3 regions of the Erythrobacter sp. S43 genome follow, and region 1 is predicted to be linked to each of the others. Evidence: predicted binding sites of a transcription regulator. Region 1 holds the regulator's gene; each other region holds the start of a gene.

Region 1 (7,978 bases):
CGTCAGCTTATCGGGATCGCCCGCCCGGGTTATGTCCCGATCTATGCCGATGCCAAAGCGCGGCTCGGCACAGAGCGTACGTTTATTGTTTCGGGTGATGAGGGCCTTGACGAGCTTAGTCTCGCCGGCGGGAACGAGCTTGCCGATGTAGACGGCAACGATTTTGCGATGCGACGGGTCGACGCGTCACAGATTGGATTAGAGCATGCGCCGGTTGAAGCCATTCGTGGCGGTGAAGCGGATCACAATGCGAAGGCTCTGAAGGCTCTACTTGAAGGTACCCCGGGCGCGTACCGTGACGCGGTCATATTCAATGCTGCAGCAACTCTGGTAGTGTCGGGCAAGACTGATGATTGGGGTGAAGGCGCTTCGCTTGCCGCAGAGGCACTCGACAGCGGCAAGGCTGGTAAACTCCTCGCGGACTGGATTGCGCTGGCACAATGAACAAGCTCGAAGAAATCTGCGCTACCAAGCGCGACGAGGTTGATACACGCAAGCAGAAGGTCTCAACTGGTGATCTGCGCGCCATGGCACGCGAACAGTCCGCTCCCCGCGGCTTTGAAACGGCATTGCGCGCTGCATCAGAGACCGCCTTTGGTCTGATCGCGGAGATTAAGAAGGCTAGCCCCTCTAAGGGCCTGATTAGAGAAGACTTCCGTCCTGCAGATCATGCCCGTGATTATCAGGCTGGTGGAGCAACGTGTTTATCAGTCCTGACCGATGCGTCATACTTCCAAGGGCATGAGGAATACCTCATCGCCGCGCGCAATGCCTGTGACCTACCAGTGCTGCGCAAAGACTTTATGGTCGATCCGTGGCAGTGCCTGGAGGCGCGCGCCATCGGGGCGGATGCGATCTTGATCATTGTTGCCGCGCTCGAGGATTCGGCAATGGTCGAGATAGAAACGGCGGCCGCTGAACATGGCATGGATGTCTTGATCGAAGTCCATGACGAGCAAGAGCTCGAACGCGCGGCCAAGCATCTTAAGTCCCGCCTGCTCGGGGTGAATAACCGCGATCTGAAGACCTTCACCACTTCGCTCACAACTACCGAACGGCTCGCCCCACTCGCCCCAGAGGGGGCATTGCTGGTCGGCGAAAGCGGCATCGCCTCGAACGATGATTGCGAGCGGCTGGCAAGGTCGGGCGTGCGCACATTCCTCGTTGGCGAAAGTCTTATGCGCAGCGATGACATAACCCTTGCCACACAAGAGCTGCTTGGCGCACATTCTGCTGCATGAGCGACCTTACACATATCGGCGAAGACGGTGCGGCGCGCATGGTCAACGTCGGAGGTAAAGCGGCCACCGAACGTGTAGCCATTGCATCGGGCCGGATACGGATGTCGCCCGAAGCACTTGCCGCTATCAGAGACGGAGATGCACCCAAAGGCGATGTTCTTGGCACCGCCCGTATCGCCGGGATCATGGCCGCCAAAAAGACCGGTGAGTTGATCCCGCTTTGCCACCCGCTCGCGCTCGATGCCGTGAATGTTGAGTTTGCGTTCGAAGAGGATGCCGTGCGCGCCACAGCAACCGCTTCGCTGACTGGCAAAACCGGGGTTGAGATGGAGGCAATGGTGGGAGTCTCCACAGCGCTGCTGACCATCTATGATATGGCCAAAGCTATCGATAAAGGCATGGTCATCGATGCTGTTCGCTTGATCGAAAAGCGCGGAGGCAAGTCGGGACACTGGAAAGCGGCTGAATGAGCGCAATGCTCACTCTTGAGGAAGCTTGGGAACGGCTGCTGGCGCTGGCGCCGAAGAGGCATTCGGCAAGCATTGGCTTGATGCCAAACGCGCCGCCGCGTTACCTAGCTGAAGATGTTGTAGCCCGGCGCACTCAACCGCCCGCCGACCTGTCCGCTATGGATGGCTATGCCCTTGCGGGTGAACACGGCCCGTGGAAACGAGTGGGAGAAAGCCGCGCTGGTTCTCCTTATGAAGGGGCACTCCAAGCTGGCGAGTGTGTGCGCATCTCTACCGGGGCACACATGCCTCAAGGTGCTGACCGCGTGCTTATCCAGGAGAACGCAACGGTCAATGGAGACACCGTTGCAGCTCAGGTTATGCCCGGTCCCGGCAGCCATGTCCGCGCAATGGGTTTTGACTTCGGATTTGGTGACACCGTGCTTCGCAAAGGAATTCGGGTCACACCTGCCGTCCTCGCGCTTGCAGCTTCATCGGGGCAGCATTCCCTATCAGAGGTCGAACCGCCATCAGTGGCCGTGCTGGACAGCGGAGACGAGTTGGTAAGACCCGGCGATCCCTGCGAACCGCACCAGATCCCAGCAAGCAATGGGTTGATGATAGGCGCAATGGTTTCACCCTATGTGGGTAGTGTTGAGCAGCTCGGTCCCGTGCCTGATGATGAAGTCGCTCTGGCAGCCGCTCTCGATAGTGCCGCAGAAAATCACATCCTCATCACCTCTGGCGGGGCGTCAGTCGGTGACCATGATCTGATCCAGACGGCGCTGGAGGACTGGGGTGCAAAAATCGACTTTTGGAAGGTCGCTATCAAGCCGGGTAAACCGTTGTTGGTCGCTACGCGCGTGGATGAATTGGGCACGCAAGTCATCCTAGGCCTACCGGGCAATCCAGTCTCAAGCTTCGTGACCTGCTTTCTCTTCGCCCTGCCCCTGATACGCGCATCAATGGGTGATCCTGACCCTTTCCCAAAACACCAAACACTGATCTCATCAGAGGGTCTCCCGGCTACGGGCGGCCGCCGCGAGTTCCTGCGTGGTATCAGCGATGGTGCCAATGTCAGGCTTGCTGGTTCGCAGGACTCGAGCGCCTTGCGTTCAATGGCACTAGCCAACTGCCTTATTGATCGGCCTCCCAACTCGCCGCCGGTGAAGGCTGGTAAACCGGTTCAGGTGTTTAACCTCCAGAATGGCTGAATTCTGCGGGTTTGCGGGCCATAGCCGCTTGACTCACCGGATCATGTTGCCTACTTGTTCCACATTCGTTCACCATATCGGCGGGCGAAACAGTGCGGCAAAGCACCCAATTCTCGCTTGAGAGTGGTGCCTCTTGGCGCGCGCCAAGTGTGATCCTGTGCGGCGGGGTGCAAAGTCATACACCTTGCATCCCATGTCGCCCGAGGGAGGTTATCAATGCTGACAGCAAAGCAGCACGAATTGCTCCGCTTCATCCAGCAACGGTTGGAGGAGTCGGGAATTTCACCCAGTTTTGAAGAGATGAAAGAGGCTCTTGATCTCAAGAGTAAATCCGGCGTGCACCGCCTGATCTCTGCACTAGAAGAACGCGGCTTCATTCGCCGCCTCGCTAATCGTGCGCGGGCACTTGAAGTTATCAAAATGCCCGAAGATGCGACACCAGCGCCTCGCGCAACGCGTGCTGCCAATGATGTGGTTGCTCCGATAACGCCACCGACGACAGCGCCGGCGCCAGCGAATGACGTGATTGAAATCCCGCTGCATGGCCGAATCGCTGCCGGTGCGCCGATCGAAGCGCTTGAAGGACAGAGCTCGTTGCCGGTTCCTGCAGCATTGCTTGGCCCGGGCGACCACTACGCGCTCGAAGTGTCAGGCGACTCCATGGTCGATGCAGGCATCTTTGATGGTGACTTCGCTTTGGTGAAACGCACCGAAACCGCGCGCGATGGCGAGATTGTCGTCGCTCTGGTGCGCGGAGAAGAAGCTACCCTGAAATACCTCCACAAGGATGGCGGTCTGGTTCGGCTTGATCCAGCCAACGCCTCCTATGATCCGCAGGTCTACGGGCCTGATGAAGTGCAGGTTCAAGGTAAGCTTGCTGGGCTCTTGCGCCGTTACCACTGATTGCGTGAGCGCGGGGATACGGGGTCAGTCGCTCTCCCCGCGCCACCACCCATGATCTCCCTGCGACGCGCCGACACTGGTGACGGTTTCGGACCCCAAATCGACCGCTAGGCCACCTTCTTTAGCTAACAAACGGCGATCAGCTTTCAGCCATTTCGGCTTGCAAGAGCGCGGCAGGTAGCGGTTAGCCACAACGATATCACTGCGTTCACAAGCCGCGGCTAGCGCCATCTCTTCAACCAGATCACGGTTACGCGCCAACAGCAGCGTCCAATCACGGCCTCCTCGCTCCAACGTTACAACACAGAATTGAGGTGAGCAGTCAGCCCCGCTCCATTCAGAAATAGCGATAGGCTCGGAAGACACGCTCGAAAGCTCGAGAAGGTTGTCTCGCGCATAGCTTGACCGGCTATCTCGCAGCGAAACGAGGCGCGCGGATCCGTCTGGATCGTCAAGCACTATCCCAACGTGCCGCCCTTCCCTCCCGATTAGGAGATCGGGAACTGGGGTGCTCAACAACATGCCCAAAGCAATCGCAACGGGTATGGCAGCAAGCAACCGCGCGCGCCTCTGCCATAGGGCGAGCCAAAGCCCCCCTGCGATAAACAGGGCTATGGTCGTCCAGGTCATTTGTGGCATCAGTTTCACCGCGCCGGGTTGGCTTGATGTGAAGTGGGCTATACCCAATAGGATTTGCAGTGACTTCTCGACCAGCCACCAAGCTGGCGCGCCGAGCCCGACCAGATCGAGCACCAATCCTATCGCGATCAACGGCATTGATATGAAGGTGACCAATGGAATGGCGAGAACATTGGCAACGGCGCCGTAAACACCCGCTCGATGGAAGTGGAACAAGACGATCGGCATCAGCGCGATTTCGATCACCAGGCCGGTGATGAAGAGCATCCACACCCGCCTGCTAACATGGCGGGACCATGGCTCTTCGCGCGGCGCGAGGAAGGCCTTCACCCGATCACTCGTGTGCAAGGCTACGATCGCGAGCACCGCGGCAAAGCTCATCTGAAAGCTGGGCCCGACCACACTCTCAGGCCAAAGCAGCATGACAACGCCGGCGGCCACCGCAACCATCCGCAGGGACAACGCATCGCGTCCCATGGCCAATGCGACAAGCACCAGCATGGCCGCAACACAAGCCCGCACTGTCGGCACCTGAGCGCCGGTCAGAAGCGTGTATGACACGCCGGCTATTGCTCCCACCGACGCAGCTATCAACGGCAGCCTGACACGCAGTACCAAGGCGGGGAAGAGCGCGAGCAGCTTGAGCGCGACAAAATAGGCAGCAGCGATCACGGCACTGACATGCAACCCGCTGATCGCGAGAAGATGGGTCAGACCTGCATCCCGCATCGCCTCCTCATCTTCCTCACCAATTGCACCGCGATCACCGCTGGCAAAGGCGGCGGCGATGGTGCCGGGTGATCCGTCCACCCGCTCGCGCACGTGCCCTGACAGAGCTCTCTGAATGGCGGCTATGGTGCCATCTTGGCTGGCAGGTTCGATCAACTCGACCTTGCCCAGCACGCTCCCTGTTGCGGCCAGACCCTTGAACCACGCTGCACGGGCGAAATCATACGAGCCGGGCAACATCGGGCTTGCGGGCGGCATCAACCGTACACGCGCTCGCACTACTGCGCCGTCAGCCATAGCATCGCTGGCCTTTTCCAAGGTCACATTGACGCGGATCTTCCTGCTTTGCGCGGTTTCGGCATCGCGCACCGCCAGAGTTAGGCGGATCCGGTCATCTGCCGGTTGATCCTCACGGTCCAGGACGTAGCCCTCAATGCGTTCGATCGTCGGGCGATCAATCGGCTCCGCTCCAACCATCTCCGATCGCACCCAAATAACCGCGATCCCTGCGGCGAAAACCAATCCAACCGCCACAATCGCCTGGCGCAGATGTGCACGGTCATCCACTCCCCGCCAAACTGCAATTGCGCTCAATGCCGAAAGAAGTCCGAAGGTGATTGCGGCGATCCATTGCCATTCGGTCTTCAAACCGAACCATGCCAAGATCCCGCATCCAAAAGCCACGGCCAGCCATGGCGCACGGTCAAAACCAGCACCACCCAGGAACCGCTCAGCAGTAGAGGTTATTCGCCTGAAGGAAAACACCCCTGCGCTGGACAAGTCCGCCCCGCTTTGCCAAGGGCGCAGCACGGATTTACGTTGCGGTGCAGCATCGGGGCCCGAAACGCCCTCGGTATCGTCCCCCATCGGAATGATTGGCGTATCGCGCACTGCCTTGCCCCCTTTATGGCGCGGCAAAGAATTGAAGAGGATTGAAGAGGTTATGGCAAGCGAAAGCGGCACAAACGAGGCGAATGGCGCCGGCACAGTGGTCACCCGTTTTGCCCCCTCACCCACCGGTTTCCTGCATATTGGTGGTGCGCGCACGGCCCTGTTCAACTGGCTTTACGCGCGTCACCATGGTGGCAAAGCGCTACTTCGGATCGAAGACACTGATCGCAAGCGCTCTACGCAGGAAGCGATTGATGCCATTTTGGACGGTCTTGATTGGCTCGGCCTCGACTATGATGAAGAGCCGACATTCCAGTCCAAGCGCGCAGATCGGCACGCCGGAGTTGCCCACAAACTGCTCGAAGCCGGCCACGCCTATAAGTGTTTTGCCACACCCGAAGAACTCGAAGAAATGCGCGCCGAGCAGCGCGCCAATAAGCAGCCGATGCGTTATGACGGCCGTTGGCGCGATCGCGCCCCCTCAGAGGCACCGGATGGTGCACCGTTCACCGTTCGGATCAAGACCCCGCAAGAAGGCGAAGCCACAATCGAAGATTGTGTTCAGGGCCGCGTGTCAGTCAAGAACGAAGAAATCGACGACTATATCATCCTGCGCGCTGACGGTACGCCGACTTATATGCTCGCCGTGGTGGTCGATGACCGCGATATGGGCGTAACCCATGTGATCCGCGGAGACGATCACCTTAACAATGCTTTCCGTCAGCTGCCGATCTATCACGCGATGGATCAGATCGAAGGAGGATGGCCTGAGCCGGTCTATGCACACGTCCCGCTGATCCACGGTCCAGACGGAGCGAAACTGTCTAAACGGCACGGAGCTTTGGGTGCAGAATCCTATCGCGATGAGTTCGGCATCCTGCCCGATGCCCTGTTCAACTACTTGCTGCGTCTTGGGTGGGGTCATGGCGACCGCGAGGAGATCAGCCGCGCGGAAGCGATTGAGCTGTTTGATCTGTCCGGTGTCGGCAAAAGTCCGTCGCGGTTTGATATCAAGAAGCTTCAGAACCTGAATGGACATTACATTCGCGAAGCAGATGATGCGTATCTTGCAACTTTGGCAGCATCACACCTGTCTGATGGTGCAGATTTGGCACTGTTGGAGCAGGCAATGCCAGCCTTGAAGTCTCGGGCAAAGAATGTGCAAGAACTTGCTGAAGGTGCAGGGTTTTTGTTTGCGAAACGCCCTCTGGAGATGACCGAGAAAGCGGCCGGTTTGCTCGATGATGAAGGCAAGGCAAGAATTCGTCATGTTTACGACAAGCTTGCCAGTGAAAATAACTGGACAATCGAGGCTCTCGAAGCCACTACGAAATCGCTAGCCGAAGAACTGGGATTGGGCTTCGGCAAGCTCGCGCAGCCTATGCGCGCGGCATTGACCGGGACGACAACGTCCCCCGGTATTTTCGATGTTCTGGTCCTCTTGGGACGGGAAGAAGCCTTGGCACGCCTCGACGCCCAAGCGGCATGAGCGCGAGCCTTTGATGGCAGGGATTGAGCAGGAGACACTTTGTGGCTGATAAGCACGCCAAACTCGAACTGGGCGGTGAGACGTACGACCTTCCGATTTTTGAAGGAAGCACGGGTCCCGACGTTGTCGACATCCGCAAAATGTATGGCGCGACCGGTGCCTTCACTTTCGATCCCGGCTACAAATCAACTGCGAGCTGCGAAAGTGCCCTGACCTATATTGACGGTCAGGAAGGTGTTCTCCTCCACCGCGGTTACCCGATCGGCCAACTGGCCGAAAACTCCAGTTTTATGGAAACCGCCTATCTCTTGCTGAACGGCGAGTTACCGTCGGGCGAAGAACTGGGTGACTTCGAGAACACCATCACCCGTCACACCATGCTGCATGAGCAGCTGATGACCTTTTACAGCGGCTTCCGTCGTG
Region 2 (7,978 bases), 2.6 Mb from region 1:
CGGCATTGGCGATGGCGGCAGTGAGCCCTTGCAACGCCGGATGCGCGCGCAGGCGAATTTCGTCGAAAACACGCCTTTCGTCTTGATCCTGATCGCGGCGATCGAGCTTTCGGGCAAAGGCGAACCGTGGCTGGCCATTGTCGCCGGTATCTACATCATCGCCCGCGTCGCGCACGCGTTCGGCATGGACGGCGGCAAAGCCCAAATCGGCCGCATGATCGGCACGATTGTGACGCTGTTGGTGCTGCTCGGCCTGGCAGTGATGGCGAGCCTGATCGGTGCGGGTGTAGTTTAGGACAACGCGTAGTCCGAGACGAAAGCGTTGGTTTTTCGCTCCTGACCGAACGTGCTGGTCGGGCCGTGGCCGGGGATGAACATCACATCCTCGCCGAGCGGCCACAGGCGCTGGGTGATCGAATCGATAAGGTCCTGATGGTTGCCGCGCGGAAAGTCTGTGCGGCCGATTGATCCTTGGAACAGCACATCGCCGACCACCGCAAAGCGGCTGGGTGCGTGGAAGAACACGACATGGCCGGGCGTGTGGCCGGGGCAGTGGATTACGTCAAGCGTTAGGTCTCCAACGGTAACGGTGTCGTTGTTCTCCAGCCATCGGGTCGGCTCAAAGCTCTTGGCTACCATGCCATAGCGCGCGCCATCGCCATCGAGCTGCTCGATCCAGAACAGGTCATCCTTATGCGGCCCTTCGACCGGCAGGCCCAGCTCATCCGCCAGCATCCCCGCCTGACCGCAATGGTCGAGATGCCCGTGGGTGATGAGAATCTTCTCCAGCTTCACCCCGGCTTTGGCGACACCAGCTTTCAGTTTGTCGAGATCACCGCCCGGATCAATCAGCGCCGCCTTGTTGGTGGCAGTGCACCAGATCAGCGAACAATTCTGCTGCAACGGCGTCACCGGAATGATCGCGGCTTTCATGGGGGGTGTGGGTTTGTCGGTCATCGGATTCACATGGAAGTTTGCTCAGTCTTCGGCAAGGGGTGTTTCTTCCCACCGCCGGAACCAATCGGCGCAGATTAGCGCGAAGCTCAAAGCGGTTATTGCTCCGAAGGCAACGCCAGGCACCGAGGCCAACGCGGCGTCCAGAAGATGATAATCAGTGAAAAGAACCAAAAACATAGTGCCACCGACCATCCCCCCAAGTGCCACGAACACCACTTTACCAACGATGCCAGAAAACTGGTGAGGGACTAGCAGCCGGGCCACAATCAACAGCACCACGAGACCCACAACGCAAAATCCAAAAACGAAAAACTGGGCGAAAGCTAGGAAACCCCAATCTGGTATTTTCCAAGTATCAGTTGCTCCAAAGTGAGTCTCTGGTCTCAACCATGCGTCCCAAGGCGCAGCGAAAAACAAGATGTTGTTCACCAACGAGGCCAAAAATACGGCCAAGACTGTTCGCCCAAAGGAAACCATGTGGATTATGTGGGCTAAATCCGCCCACCTTTCCAGACTACTCGACCAATAATCTCGATATCTTCCGCCGCCACGCTCACGGGCGGGTAGGCGAGGTTTTGTGAGAGCAACGAGAAGCGCCCTCCTCCGGCGCTGGCTACGCGTTTGACCATTAGGGTGTCGCCCATGCGCACAACATGGATACCGTCGCGATAGGGTTGCTCGGATAGATCGACGAGGATTTCATCGCCATCGTTGAGCAACGGCTCCATCGAGTCCCCCTCGACCGTGATCGCGGACAGTTTGGACTTCTCAAGTCCCTGTTCCGCGAGCCATCGACGCGAGAATCGGAACGAATCGTAGGAATTTTCCTCTCCCGGCAATGCGCCCGGCCCTGCCGAGGCCCCGACGGCATAGCGCGGCACATCGACCCACTCGCCGCGCTCTGGTGTTGCAGGCACATTGTCCCGCACTGTGGGAGCATCATAGTCGTTATCATCAAACCGCCGCGTTTCGATGATCCGAGTAGAAATACCTAGAAACGCTGCGATTTTCCGCAAGTCCGGCTCGTCGAGATGGCGCGGGCTGCCGCGCGTCACATACTGCTGCAAATACGCCGGATTGCGCCCCAGAAGGCGCGAAAGCTCCGCAAAACTGCTGCGCTTGTCACGCACTATATCCTGCAACCGACCGCGCGCATGGCGCTCTGCTTTGGTGAGATGTTCCATAATTCCCCTATAGCATAGGATTTTTCCTAGACAAGTAGGATTTCAACTGGAACAAATTAGGAACATTGAGTGATTCGCCATCCATCCACCGCAGCAAGAGGGACGCACTATGCTGATACGAGACGTCGAAAAATTCATGCGTGAGCACGATATGCCAGCCACCAAGTTCGGGCGTTTGGCCGCCCACGATCCGCGCTTCGTTCTGGATTTGCGCATGGGCCGTATCCCCCGCGCCAAGACAGAGGCGCGAACCCGGGCCTGGATGCGCGCCTATGGCAAAGCGCCCGAGCCTTTCGAACAACGCATCGAAACCAAATCAGCCACTATCGGCGCAATCCTATGGCGGGAGCCGGCTTATGCTGCTTGATCTGGATATCGAGACAAAGTCGGCCCAGCCCCGCGCTCGCCGCTATCGCCCCAAACGCACCACGGGCGACCGTGTGCGCGAGGCGTTGCTCATGCTCGCCGAGGGTCGCGCGAACCTGCTCTCACATGAAGAGAAGGCGTGGTCCTCCATCACCTTCACCGGCACGCGGCATGAGGTGGTGCTCGATTTCGACGGGCATGAGGCGGTTGAGGTGGGCGAAGACTTTATCGCCGCCCTGCCCGATCACGAGTTCACCATTCCCGGTCAGCTGGTGGCCGATGCGACCGTGCGTGATGTCGACCATCGCTTCGGAGCCAATGAACGGATGCAGGTAACGGCTGTGCTGTTGTTGCTGGAGGAGAGCTAGGTCCTGCGCACGACAAGGTTCCGGATTTCGCTCATGTCCTCCATGGCGAACCGGATACCTTCGCGGCCCAGCCCGGAGTCTTTAACGCCACCATAGGGCATGTTGTCGACGCGGTAACTGGGCACATCGTTGATCACCACGCCGCCGACTTCGAGCCGGTCCCACGCATCGTACATCTGGAACAGATCGCGGGTGAAAATACCAGCCTGCAAGCCGAAGGTGGAGCGGTTCACTTCGTCGAGCGCCTCGTCAAACGTGCTGAACTTCTGCAAAATCGCGAGCGGCCCGAAGGCTTCTTCGTTCAGTGCCTTGGCATCGCGGTGGACGTTCTCGAGCAGCGTCGCTTCGAGCATGTTGCCGTTCGATAGCCCGCCGCCGGTGAGAAGGTCCGCGCCGCCCTCGATGGCTTCGTCGATCCAGCCTTTCAGCCGCGTTGCCTCGCCTTCGGATATCATCGGACCGACAAAAGTGTCGCGGTCCTTTGGGTCGCCTGCGATCAGAGACTTGGTCTTCTCGACCAGCATTGGCTTGAATGCATCATAGACATCTTCGTGGATCAGGATGCGCTGAACCCCGATGCACGATTGGCCCGACTGGTAGAATGCGCCGAAGATGATCCGCCCCAACGCATCATCGAGATCGGCATCCTTGTCGACAATCACGGCTGCATTTCCGCCGAGCTCGAGCACGACCTTCTTCTTGCCAGCCTTGGCTTTCAACGCCCAGCCAACGGCGGGCGATCCTGTGAAGCTGAGCAGCTTCAGCCGCTCGTCTTCCGTGAACAGGTCCGCCCCGTCGCGGCTGGCGGGCAGGATCGAGAACGCGCCTTCGGGCAGCACATCACATTCGGCCAACACCTCACCCATGATGATCGCACCAAGCGGCGTTTTGGACGCGGGCTTCATCACAAACGGGCAACCCATAGCGATAGCAGGTGCGATCTTGTGCGCGGCGAGATTGAGCGGGAAGTTGAAGGGCGAGATAAAGCTGCACGGGCCAATCGGCACGCGCTTCCACATCGCCGAATACCCCTTCGCCCGTGCCGAGATATCGAGCGGCATGACCTCGCCATAATTGCGCACCGATTCTTCGGCAGCGATACGGAAGGTGTCGATCAGACGGGTGACCTCGCCCTCGCTGTCATTGATTGGTTTGCCCGCCTCGACGCACAGCGCATAGGCGAGCTCGTCAAACCGCTCCTTGAAGCGATTGACACAGTGCATCAGCACATCCTGCTTTTCGTAAGATGCCAGCCGCGCCATCGACTCCGTTGCCCGCACCGCGCCCGCAATCGCTTCGTCAATGATTTCCGGCCCGGCCTTCGCGACGCGGAAAGCCACCTCACCCGTATATTTATCCGTGACAGCCAGATCGGTGTTGGGCTGCTCGGCCTTGTTGTTGAGATAGAGCGGGTAGGTGTCTTTCAGGCTTGGCATCGGTTCTCCTATTCGCCGCAGAACAGCTCGATCATTTCCGACCGGCTTTGGTCGCCCATCTTGGCTTCGAGGGTGATTTCGCCCTCACAGGTCGCGTCTTTGAGATACAGGAACTGGTGCGCTGTTCCGTCGACCAATACGCTGGCGAACGTCCGCTCAAACAGGACCTTGCCTCCGTCACCAAGTGCACGGATCGTCAGAGGCGTCTCGCTAAAAACCTCGCCGCCCGAATTCAGCACTACGGCAACCAGAACATCCGTCGCCGGTTCTTTGGCAGAGCCCTCCGCAATGATGGTGTTCCATGCGACAAAGTCCTTCATCGCCGTGATATCGTCAGAAAGGGTGCCGCTCTCTTCGTAAAGAAGCCGCGCTTCAATGTCGTAGAGATGGACGCTCGACTGAGCCTCCTCAGCCTGCGCTGCACTTGCAACCACAGCTCCGGAAAGTGCCAGACCGATACTCGCTTTCATCATAAATGCTCCCCCGTGTTGCATTGGCGCGCGCTCTACAAAGCCGCGCTCAAATCTTTGATATCGTGGTTCAAGATCTGATCATTCTCACTGTAGTCCACTGGGCAGTCTATGACATGAACGCCGTTCGCCGTTCCGGTTTCGGCAAGCACATCGGCGAGATGTTCGCTGCTGGTCACGCGGTGGCCATGCGCGCCGTAGCTTTCGGCATATTTGACGAAATCGGGGTTGTTGTAGGTGAGACCGTAATCCTTGAAACCCATATTGGCCTGTTTCCAGCGGATCATCCCATAGGCATCATCGCGCAGGATCAGCACGGTGAGATTGAGGCCGAGGCGCACCGCCGTTTCCAGCTCCTGGCTGTTCATCATAAACCCACCATCGCCGCAGATCGCCATGGATCGCCGCTCGGGATAGAGCATCGCACTCATCATCGCGCTGGGCAGCCCTGCACCCATCGTCGCAAGCGCGTTGTCTAGCAGGACAGTGTTCGGCCGGTACGCGGTGTAATTGCGCGCGAACCAGATTTTGTAGATGCCGTTGTCGAGGCATATGATGCCGTCCTCTGGCATACTTTCACGCACCTGCTTCACCAGATGCGGCGGGAAGATCGGGAAGCGCGCATCGTCTTCGAGCGGCTGCGAATGTTTAAGCTCCGCTTCGCGATATTCGAGCATGCGCCCGCAAGACCAGCTTTCCTGAACCGTGATCGTTTCCTTGATCTGCCAAATTGCGTTGGCGATATCGCCGATCACTTCGATCTGCGGGAAGTACACCGGATCCACCTCAGCGGTAGTGTTGGAGATGTGGATTACCTTGGCGCCGGTCTCGTTCATAAAGAACGGCGGTTTCTCGATCACATCGTGACCGACATTGATGATCAGATCGGCATCTTCGATCGCGCGGTGACAGAAGTCGCCTGACGAAAGCGCCGCGCACCCGATAAACAGCGGGTGGCGTTCGTCGAGCACGCCCTTGCCCATCTGCGTGGTGACGAAAGGGATACGAGTTTTCTCGACGAATTCGCGCAGCATATTGCTGGTCATCCGGCGATTTGCGCCCGCCGCGATGACAAGCACGGGAGATTTCGCATTCTCGATAGCCTCAACTGCTAGGCGCACCGCTTTCACTTCAGCAGAGGGGCGCCGCGCAATGCTGGCCGCAATCGGGCGGCTGGTCGATTCTTCGGCGGCAATGTCTTCGGGCAGCTCGAGATGCGTCGCGCCGGGCTTTTCCTCTTCGGCAAGCCGAAACGCCTCGCGCACGCGGCTTGGCACATTGTCGCCCGAATGCAGCTGATGTGTGAATTTGGTGATCGGGCCCATCATGTCGACTACGTCGAGAATTTGGAACCGCCCCTGCTTGGAATGCTTGATTGGCTTTTGCCCAGTGATCGCGAGCGTCGGCATTCCGCCCAACTGCGAGTAGGCAACCGCCGTCACCATATTGGTCGCACCTGGGCCAAGTGTCGCCAGAAATACCCCTGTTTTGCCGGTGTGCCGCCCATAGGTCGCGGCCATAAAGCCGGCGCCTTGCTCATGACGGGTCAAAACCAGCTTGATTGAGGAGTTGGAGAGGCTTTCGAGCAGGTCGAGGTTCTCCTCACCCGGAACGCCGAAGACATATTCGACGCCTTCCGCCTCAAGGCATTCGACAAACAGATCAGAGGCTTTGGTGCTGCTGTTCGTTTGGTCGGACATTCGGGCGGTCTCCTATTTCGGGATTCACCTTACCCGATGAGTGACCGCGCTCAATAGCCAAGCTTGGGATCGAAGATCGGACCAATCGGCTCGCCGCGACGATACTTGTCGAGGTTGTCGAGAAAACGATCGGCACTGCGGAAGAACATCTTGTCCTGCGCTCGGCCCGAAAGGTGCATGGTGATATGTGCATTGTCGAGCGTCCATAAGACATCATCGGCCGGCAGCGGCTCCGGCGTGGTCACATCAAGAAATGCGCCGCCGATCTGCTTGCCCTGAAGCGCCTCGACCAAGGCCGGCTGGTCGATCACCTGCCCGCGCGCGATATTAACGAGCACGGCATCCGATTTCATCGCCGCAAGCTCATCCGCACCGATCATTCCGTCGGTTTCTGGCGTCGCAGGTACAGCGAGGATCACCCAGTCAAACTGACCGAGCTTGTCGCGCCATTGATTGGGCGTCAGCACGCCTTCACCACCCGAACGGCGCACCACCGTCACATCGACGTCAAAGGCTTCAAGCCGCGGTTTGATCAGCTTGCCAATCGCGCCGTAACCCAGCAACAAAGCTTTCGAACCGGCAAGTTCGCGCTTGCCCGGACTATCCAGCAGCCATTCGCGCCGTTCCTGCGCGCGCACGACCTCGCGGTAACCCTTTGCGATGTTGAGCATCCCCATCACCACATACTCCGCAATGGTGATCGCGTTGATGCCTGCACCATTGGTGACGGTGATCCCGCGCTCGATCAGGGTTTCCATCGGCAGGAAATCGAGACCTGCATAAATCGAGTTGAGCCACTTCAACTCGGTCGCTGCTTCGAGCGACTTCACCATGTCGTCTTTGTTGTTGGAATCGAACCAGCCGATCTCGGCACCCTTGACCGCCTCGATGGCTTCTTCGGGAGTCATAAACCAGCGCACATCGACATCGTCTGGCAGGCGGGGTTCGAGCAGCGGACGGATCAATCCGGAGATAGCGAGTTTGGTCATGCGAGCACCCAGTCCCAGCCCAGGGGATCGCCGTCCATCACTTCCACGCCCTTGGTAACGAGTTCGTCACGGATGGCATCCGATGTGGCGAAGTCCTTTTCCGCACGCGCGGCCTTGCGGCGAGCAAGTGCGTCTTCGATTTCGGCCTCGGTGATCTCGGCAGATGTCGGACGGATGCGCAGTTCTTCACGCGAAAGACCAAACAGGTTGAGGCCCAACACTGCATCCATCGCCTCAATCACTGCGCGCTTGATGCCGCCCGAAATCTTCTTCACCGCAAGCGCATCTTCGAGCGCGGTCAGAGCAATCGCAGTGTTGAGATCATCCGCCATTGCTTCATCAAACTTGGTAAGCGGTCCAGCGAATTTGGGATGCTCGGCCTGCAGTTCGGCGACCTCGTTCTTCAAGCGCTCGGCTGCCATCACCATTCGCTTCAGCCGCGTAAGCGCTGCTTCCAGGCCTTCCCAACTGAACTCCAATTCGCTGCGATAATGCGCCTGTAGACACA
Region 3 (7,978 bases), 1.8 Mb from region 1:
GCGGGCCATGTCGCGAGCCATGGGTGAGACAGCGCATAACGCATACGCATATGATGTGATTATCATCGGCTCTGGCGCCGCGGGGCTTACAGCTGCGCTGGAGCTGGCCGAGTCGAAAAAGGTGCTGGTTCTGGCCAAGGGTTCGCTTACCGGTGGGTCGACCGCATGGGCGCAGGGCGGCATCGCGGCTGTGCTCGACGCTGGTGATACGTTTGAAAACCATGTCCGCGATACGATGGTCGCGGGCGCTGGATTGAACGATCGCGATGCGGTGGAGTTCGTGATTGAACGCGCGCCAGAGAGCATTGACCGGCTGATCGAACTGGGCGTGCCCTTCAATAAGGAGTCGGGCGACCTTCACCTCACTCGCGAGGGCGGGCACTCGCACCGCAGGATCGTGCATGTTGATGACGCGACCGGGTGGGCGGTGCAGAGCGCGCTGCTGAAAGCTGCCGAGGCGAGCCCGAACATCACCATGCTCGCCGGGCGCACCTGTATCGATTTTATCACCGATCGCCACCGCGAGAAGTTCTCTGCCGCTGGCCGAGTGTGGGGCGTTTATGCGCTCAATGAAGAAACCGGCCGTGTCGAGCGCCACGTTGCACGCGCCACTATCCTTGCGGCAGGCGGGGCGGGGCGTGTCTACCAATTCTCGACTGCCCCGCGCGGCGCGACGGGTGACGGGATTGCGATGGCTTGGCGGGCTGGTGCGCGTGTCTCCAATATGGAGATGATGCAGTTCCACCCGACCTGCCTCTACAATCTTGAAGTCAAAAACTTCCTCATCACAGAGGCCGTGCGCGGTGAGGGCGGGCGGCTGTATCACCCCGAAACCGGCCACCGTTTCATGGCGGATTATGACCCGGAGCGAATGGAATTGGCCCCGCGCGATGTCGTGGCGCGCGCCATCGATGACCAGATCAAACGCTTCGGTCTTGATTACGTGCATCTCGATATCAGTCACGAAAGCCCGGACTTCATTCGCAGCCACTTCCCTACGATCCACGAAAAGCTGACTGGCCTCGGCATCGATATGACAACAGGCCCGATTCCCGTCGTGCCTGCGCAGCATTACACTTGCGGCGGCGTGGTGGTGGACCTTCACGCGCGCACCGATCTACCCGGCCTATGGGCGGCGGGCGAATGCACCGAAAGCGGGCTCCACGGCGCCAACCGCTTGGCTTCGAACAGCCTGCTTGAGTGCTTTGTCTATGGCGAAGCGGCAGCGAGCGATATTCTGGAGCGCTGGGATGATTTGGAAGCCCCGCCAGAGGTCAAACGCTGGGACGGAAGCCGGGTTTCGGATTCGGACGAGCAGGTCGTGATCAAACAGAACTGGACCGAAATCCGCCGCTTCATGTGGAACTATGTCGGCATCGTCCGCACCACAAAGCGACTGGAGCGTGCCGCCAACCGCATCGCTCTACTGCGACAAGAGGTGGAGGAATATTACGGCAGCTTCGTTGTCACCACCGATCTCATCGAACTGCGCAACCTGCTGCAAGCGGCAGAGCTGATCGTGACGTCAGCGCTAAAGCGGCACGAAAGCCGCGGCCTTCACTACACGCTGGATTATCCGGAGACCTCGGACGCAGTGCAGGATACGGTGTTAGTCCCCTAAATCGAAGGCACGTTTGGGGCGCTTCAAGTTGGGTGCGTAGGCGCTCCAGCCGTGAAACTTCTCAAAAGTATCTTCGAGAGCGTCGTAGAATTTTGTTCCCTCGGGTGTCCAGCACTCCAAGCCATCGCGCGCCTCGACGGTGCGTCCTTCCGCTCGCAATGTAATTTGTTTGAGTCCTCCATTTGAGACAACAATGACCTCACGTTCATGCCGGGGCTTTGCAAGGCATTCTGGGTCATGCAGGCCAACCTTCGCTGCCTTCTCTGCCATCTCGCGCAGTTCCGTGAGTTGAGGATTATTCAGCGTTCCGAATTGGCGGCTTAATCGTGGCTCGCCTGCCGCATATCCGCTTGTACGAATGCCGGGAGTGATTGAATATCGTCCGGTGTTGAGATCCAATGACAGTCGATTGGCCGTCGCCCATTCGCTTCGATTGATTGTGGCGTTGACATGATGCGCCCCGGCGAGGTCTGCTGTCATGCAGGCTGAAAGCGACGCAAAGAGCGGTATGACCATCCAACGCATCATCATGTTTTGCCATGATGCGCATTCTTTGCAAAGAGTGCGGTCTGCCCTTTCGCGGTACTGACTATCAAAGGACAAACATGCCCACCATCACCACGCCCAACACCGGCCTTGAGCTGTTTTACGAATCCCATGGCGATCCGTCGAACGAGACGATGTTCCTTGTTATGGGGCTGGGTGCGCAGCTGACGCTTTGGCCGGACGAGTTTGTCGAGGCACTGGTGACGCGCGGCTATCATGTGATCCGATATGACAACCGCGATATTGGCCTAAGCCACAAGTTTGACGGCCAGACGGCGCCGGGCATCCGCTGGCAGCTGTTCCGCAAGATCATCGGCTGGCCCGCGGCCGTGCCTTATACGCTCAGCGATATGGCCGATGACGGTGCGGGCCTGATGGAGGCTTTGGGGATTGAGAAAGCCCACGTCGTCGGCGCGAGCATGGGCGGGATGATCGCGCAGCTGATGGCGGTGAACCATGCCGACAAGCTGCACTCGCTCACCAGCGTGATGTCCACCAGCGGCAACCCCCGCGTGCCTCAGGCAGACAAGAATGCGATTGAAGCGCTGACCGCGCCGATCACCTCGATGGAAGAGGAGAATCTGGTCGCCCACGGTATCAACATCGCGCGCAATATCGGCAGCCCCGATTACCAGCTTGAGGAAGATCGTCTGCGCGAGAAGGTTCTGCGCAGCGTGCGCCGCAGCGTCTACCCGCCCGGCCTTCCGCGTCAGCTCGCGGCGATTATCGACGATGGAGACCGCCGTGCGCGTCTCGGCCATGTGACGACGCCAACACTGGTGCTGCACGGTGAGGCTGATCCGCTGGTGAAGCTTGAAGGTGGCAAAGACACCGCCAAGCACATCCCCGGAGCGAAGCTTGTGACGCTGCCGGGCTGGGGCCATGACCTGCCCATGGAGCTAATCAACCCGCTTGCGGACCACATCCACGAACACGCACGCGGCGTGATGGGCACGAAGGAAAGCGTGGCGGCTTAGGGCTTCAATTTTCGATTAAGTGCACCACACTTTTCCGGAAAGAGGCTCCTGCGGTGGCGGTGGTTGGTTTGGCGACGTGTCGTCCGAAGGTGCGCTTCGGTTTTCGCAGAAGCCTGATTGCCGAGAATATCCGGGCTCGGCAGGTGATGGGGCCTCGCCTTCGCGGCACATCATCATGGCTCCGGATGGGTCGCGAAAGGCCACAATACGAATTTCATCACCGTATTCGTCGAACCTGACTGGCCTTGAAACAGCTCCTTTGAAAACGCGTACGGCCTCGTTGCGATCAAATCTGCAAATGCCCGCTGCCCCTAGGCTGGCGAGCGCATCGGCTGTTTCCGCCAAGGAGGCGTCAGGGTTCATTTGGACGTGGGTGTAGCCATAGAATTCCGGATACTCAGTCTCGGCACGCTCGCTTAAGTCTATCTTTGAGCCGTTTTTATCGCGCCAGACCTTTTCTTCCGGGTCGTACTTGATTGGGCTGCCAAAGCGCTCGACATACTCACCGCAGTCGCATGGCGGCGGTGTGGTGATCGACAGCAAGACCAGCAACTCCGGATCGACAAACGGCTCCTCAGCCGTTTCAGCGCAGCCCGAAGCGAGAATCGCCGCGCCCAACGCAAGCGACGCTCTCATCCGCTTCGCCGCATCTAAAATCGCGTTCATCAACAGGCTCCGTTTGCGATGGACGCAACAATCTTGCCGCATCTCATGCGAAAGATTCACAGATTGATTCACATGATTCAATCACCAAATTTTTCTTCACAGATTCAATTTGGGGGTTGCGCAACTCACGACTCAAGCTTTCTCCACGCGTCGCTGCGCTGCAACATAGAATTGTAACATGCGAAAGTGCGTTTTTATGGTTAATCATGTGTTGACCGGAGTCCGCTGCTGATTCATCATCTAGTGGTTCGGTCATGGCTGACACCCCAAAACCTAGACTTCTTGTCCCGAGCCCATCGGGGGCGCGGCAGGGGAAGGAGTCTCTTCGAAAAGGGTGCAATCGCGGCTGATTGTTGAGGAACTGCGGGATCAAATGGGCATATCTTGTGGCCATCCTGTGGAGATAGCGGTATAGAACAGAATCGGAACATCGGCTCTTGCGCGGCGTTGTGATTCCGGGGACTAAACGGGGCCAAAATGGAATTTAAAGCGAGTGAAGGCGTGCCACAGGACGTGCTGACCGAAGGTGATGCGAACGAGACCACAGAAGGTCAAAACGCAGCCTCGAAAAAAGAAAAGACAACGGCGATCATCATGGAAACGAAAGATAAGGGCAGCGAAGAGCTGATCGCGGAGAAAGCTGGCGAGGCGCTGGCTGGTGCCGTTGCCGAATCCATGAAGGCCGCTGCGCAACCGGACAGCAAGACGGTCAATCCGCGTCGCTTTGACGTGCAGATCGACGAATCACGCGATGCGAACCTGACCGAGTTCGGCAAAGAAACGCTGACCGATCGCTATCTCCTGCCCGGTGAGAAGTATCAGGATCTGTTTGCCCGCGTTGCTGATGCCTACGCGGATGATGCCGAGCATGCTCAGCGTCTTTACGATTACATCTCGAACCTGTGGTTCATGCCGGCAACGCCGGTCCTCTCCAACGGCGGCACGGGCCGTGGTCTGCCGATCTCTTGCTATCTCAACAGCGTGAATGACAGCCTTGATGGCATTGTTGGCACCTGGAACGAGAATGTCTGGCTTGCCTCCAAGGGTGGCGGCATCGGCACCTATTGGGGCAATGTTCGCGGCATTGGTGAGCCGGTGGGTCTCAACGGCAAAACCAGCGGCATCATTCCGTTCGTGCGGGTGATGGACTCGCTGACGCTGGCGATTTCGCAAGGCTCTCTGCGTCGCGGTTCGGCGGCGTGTTATCTCGACGTGTCGCACCCGGAGATCGAGGAGTTCCTTGAAATCCGTAAGCCGTCGGGTGACTTCAACCGCAAGGCATTAAACCTGCACCACGGCGTGCTGCTGACCGATGACTTTATGGAAGCGGTTCGTGATGGCGCCGAGTTCGAGTTGAAATCACCCAAGACCGGTGAAGTGCGCGGCTCTGTTGATGCCCGCTCGCTGTTCCAGAAGCTGGTCGAGACCCGTCTCGCCACCGGTGAGCCTTACATCGTGTTCGGCGACACCGTGAACCGCATGATGCCCAAGCACCACCGTGATCTGGGTCTCAAGGTTTCGACTTCGAATCTGTGCTCGGAAATTACACTGCCAACCGGCATTGACCACCTTGGCAATGATCGTACGGCGGTGTGCTGCCTGTCCTCGCTCAACCTAGAGAAGTGGGACGAATGGAACGGTGACAAGCAGTTTATCGAAGACGTCATGCGCTTCCTCGACAACGTCCTGCAAGACTATATCGATCGTGCACCCGACGAGATGGCGCGCGCCAAATACTCCGCCGATCGCGAGCGTTCGGTTGGTCTGGGCGTCATGGGCTTCCACTCCTTCCTTCAGCAGAAGGGTCTCGGTTTCGAGTCGGCGACGGCCAAGGCGATGAACCTGAAGATGTTCAAGCATATTCAGGCCAAGGCGTCCGAAGCTTCGATGCTGCTTGCTCAAGAGCGCGGCCCGTGTCCTGATGCGGCAGAAATGGGCGCGATGGAGCGTTTCAGCTGCAAAATGGCGATCGCGCCGACCGCATCGATCAGCATCATTTGCGGCGGCACCAGCGCGTGCATCGAGCCGATCCCGGCCAATATCTACACGCACAAGACGCTGTCGGGCTCGTTCATCGTCAAGAACCCGTATCTTGAGAAACTGCTCGATAAGAAGAGCAAAAACTCGAACAATGTCTGGAACTCGATCCTCGAGCGCGGTGGTTCGGTTCAGCATCTCGATTTCCTTACCGAAGAGGAAAAGGCGAGCTTCAAGACCAGCTTCGAAATCGATCAGCGCTGGCTGCTTGAATTCGCCGCCGACCGCGCGCCTTACATCGATCAGGCCCAGTCGCTGAACCTGTTCATCCCCGCTGACGTCGATAAGTGGGATCTGATGATGCTGCACTTCCAGGCATGGGAAAAAGGCATCAAGTCGCTTTACTATCTCCGCTCGAAATCGGTGCAGCGCGCAGGCTTTGCTGGGGGTGTTGAGGCCGACAATACAGCTGATGCTCCAGAGATCGCGCTGAAAGCCGAATTGGGCGAACAGCAAACAGATTACGAAGAATGCCTGAGCTGCCAGTAAGGATATGGAATAATCATACGATTTAGTTTAAGGCTAAACCATAAGGCGGGGCTGGAACCCAAAAAGGGCAACAGCGTATAAAATACAGTGAGGAATGCCTGAGCTGTCAGTATTCCCGCCAGAGCACTGACAGCCAATAGCCCCCGCAAGCCATGGCTTGGCGGGGGCCTTTTTTTGATCTCGCTGATTTTACCGCGTCTTAAGCTTGATGCGATTAGTCTTGATGCCATGCAGACGCGTCAAACGCCCCGTCGGAGAATCAACTTGCCCGGCCGTTTTTCCACCGGTCAGGGTGAACCAATAGCTGTGGTCCTCTCCGACGTTTCCGATGGCGGCTGCCGTTTTCCAGCTGGCCCCGTATCGCTCGAAATCGGATCGCAAATTCAGGTCTATGTCGGTCCATCAGGCCCGCATCGTGCTGCGGTCCGCTGGTTTCATGAAGGCGATTACGGCGTCACCTTCTTGCGCAAGCTTCCCAAAAGCACGGTTGAACAGTTTCAATCGAGCCACGTTCCTGATGGCGGCGTCGATGTTGCCGAACATGAATTCGAAGCCATGGCTGAGGGAAAACCGCGCCGATTCTGCTGACACTCGCGCCTGACGCTTGAATATGTCATAAATGCCTGTCGCTGCATTCCCACTCGGGTGCAGCAGGGAGGAATTGGCTATGTCACCACAACTCTGGATCGGGATTGTCGGCAGCGCTGTGCTGCTGGGCTTCATTTTGAACGCTGTGCGTAAGGCGCGCGGACCAAAAGGTCATACTTACAACGCCGCAATGCTGCAGGCCGGGATCAGCGTATTGATCCTGCCGGTTATGTGGATGATCGTATTCGTGGCTGCGTCATGACCATTTCTTATTCACGTATCGCCACCATTGCGGCTTGCACCCTGATCCTTTCCGCCTGCGCCAGCCAGATTGACGCCGGCGTCAGTCAAGAGGCTGGCGCACCGGGTTTCTGGTGGGGCCTGCTTCACGGCTTCATCTTCCCATGGGCTTGGATCGGCTCGTTGTTCGATCCCAACATCGCGGTTTACTCCGTCCCTAACTCGGGCGGATGGTACGATTTCGGCTTTTTCCTTGGGATCACCGTTCTGGGTGGGGGCAGCTTTTTCGGGTCAAAGAAGAAGGGATAGCGCGCTGGTCCGTCGGCTTATTCAGCCGCTTCCACCACCGTCTCTTCGCTGGTCTCGCCAATCTCGACCGCTCTGACCTGATCCCGCCCACTTCGTTTGGCTTCATAGAGCGCGGCGTCCGCATGGGCGATCAAGTCTTCGCGCGTCGCACACTCACCTGTTGGCGCAATAGCGGCACCGATTGATGCGGTGATGACCGATTTGCCCGAGGGCCAGACCGGCACCAGCAAAGCGCCAATTCCCGCTCTGATTTCTTCGGCAATGCGTTCGGCTTCTTCGCGCGATGGCACGCACACGGATGCGACGAATTCCTCTCCGCCAAAGCGCGCAGCAATGCCGTCTATCCTCTGCATCCGCGCAGCCAATTCATGCCCGACAATCCGCAATGCCTCATCACCTGTGACGTGACCGTGCGTGTCATTGAATGCCTTGAAGTGATCGATATCGATCATCAGCATCGCCGGACGATGCAAGGGCCCAACCCAGTCATCGGACGGGCAAGCCT

What was found. Region 1 encodes LexA, which represses DNA repair genes until DNA is damaged. Its sites were predicted from a motif close to GTTCCNCNCTTGTTCT; they were not measured.
Region 2: the regulator LexA is predicted to act here: its motif matches at 2,190-2,205, upstream of AC0V6K_RS01790 (S24 family peptidase).
Region 3: the regulator LexA is predicted to act here: its motif matches at 4,224-4,239, upstream of AC0V6K_RS05500 (ribonucleoside-diphosphate reductase subunit alpha).

Annotation. Positions count from the first base shown of each region.
Region 1 covers NZ_CP200285.1:2,928,026-2,936,003, forward strand. The annotation lists gene trpD (anthranilate phosphoribosyltransferase) at 1-444, shown strand, start outside; gene trpC (indole-3-glycerol phosphate synthase TrpC) at 441-1,241, shown strand; gene moaC (cyclic pyranopterin monophosphate synthase MoaC) at 1,238-1,711, shown strand; gene AC0V6K_RS14480 (molybdopterin molybdotransferase MoeA) at 1,708-2,904, shown strand; gene lexA (transcriptional repressor LexA) at 3,121-3,807, shown strand; gene AC0V6K_RS14490 (ComEC/Rec2 family competence protein) at 3,832-6,066, opposite strand; gene gltX (glutamate--tRNA ligase) at 6,119-7,555, shown strand; gene AC0V6K_RS14500 (citrate synthase) at 7,597-7,978, shown strand, end outside.
Region 2 covers NZ_CP200285.1:340,251-348,228, forward strand. The annotation lists gene AC0V6K_RS01775 (MAPEG family protein) at 1-295, shown strand, start outside; gene AC0V6K_RS01780 (MBL fold metallo-hydrolase) at 292-933, opposite strand; gene AC0V6K_RS01785 (hypothetical protein) at 979-1,386, opposite strand; gene AC0V6K_RS01790 (S24 family peptidase) at 1,449-2,141, opposite strand; gene AC0V6K_RS01795 (hypothetical protein) at 2,251-2,508, shown strand; gene AC0V6K_RS01800 (hypothetical protein) at 2,498-2,875, shown strand; gene AC0V6K_RS01805 (aldehyde dehydrogenase family protein) at 2,872-4,311, opposite strand; gene AC0V6K_RS01810 (hypothetical protein) at 4,320-4,784, opposite strand; gene AC0V6K_RS01815 (acetolactate synthase large subunit) at 4,817-6,481, opposite strand; gene AC0V6K_RS01820 (D-2-hydroxyacid dehydrogenase) at 6,532-7,470, opposite strand; gene AC0V6K_RS01825 (cysteine--tRNA ligase) at 7,467-7,978, opposite strand, start outside.
Region 3 covers NZ_CP200285.1:1,137,278-1,145,255, reverse strand. The annotation lists gene nadB (L-aspartate oxidase) at 20-1,621, shown strand; gene AC0V6K_RS05515 (hypothetical protein) at 1,610-2,152, opposite strand; gene AC0V6K_RS05510 (alpha/beta fold hydrolase) at 2,227-3,144, shown strand; gene AC0V6K_RS05505 (hypothetical protein) at 3,160-3,810, opposite strand; gene AC0V6K_RS05500 (ribonucleoside-diphosphate reductase subunit alpha) at 4,288-6,336, shown strand; gene AC0V6K_RS05495 (PilZ domain-containing protein) at 6,565-6,924, shown strand; gene AC0V6K_RS05490 (hypothetical protein) at 7,004-7,186, shown strand; gene AC0V6K_RS05485 (hypothetical protein) at 7,183-7,473, shown strand; gene AC0V6K_RS05480 (GGDEF domain-containing protein) at 7,491-7,978, opposite strand, start outside.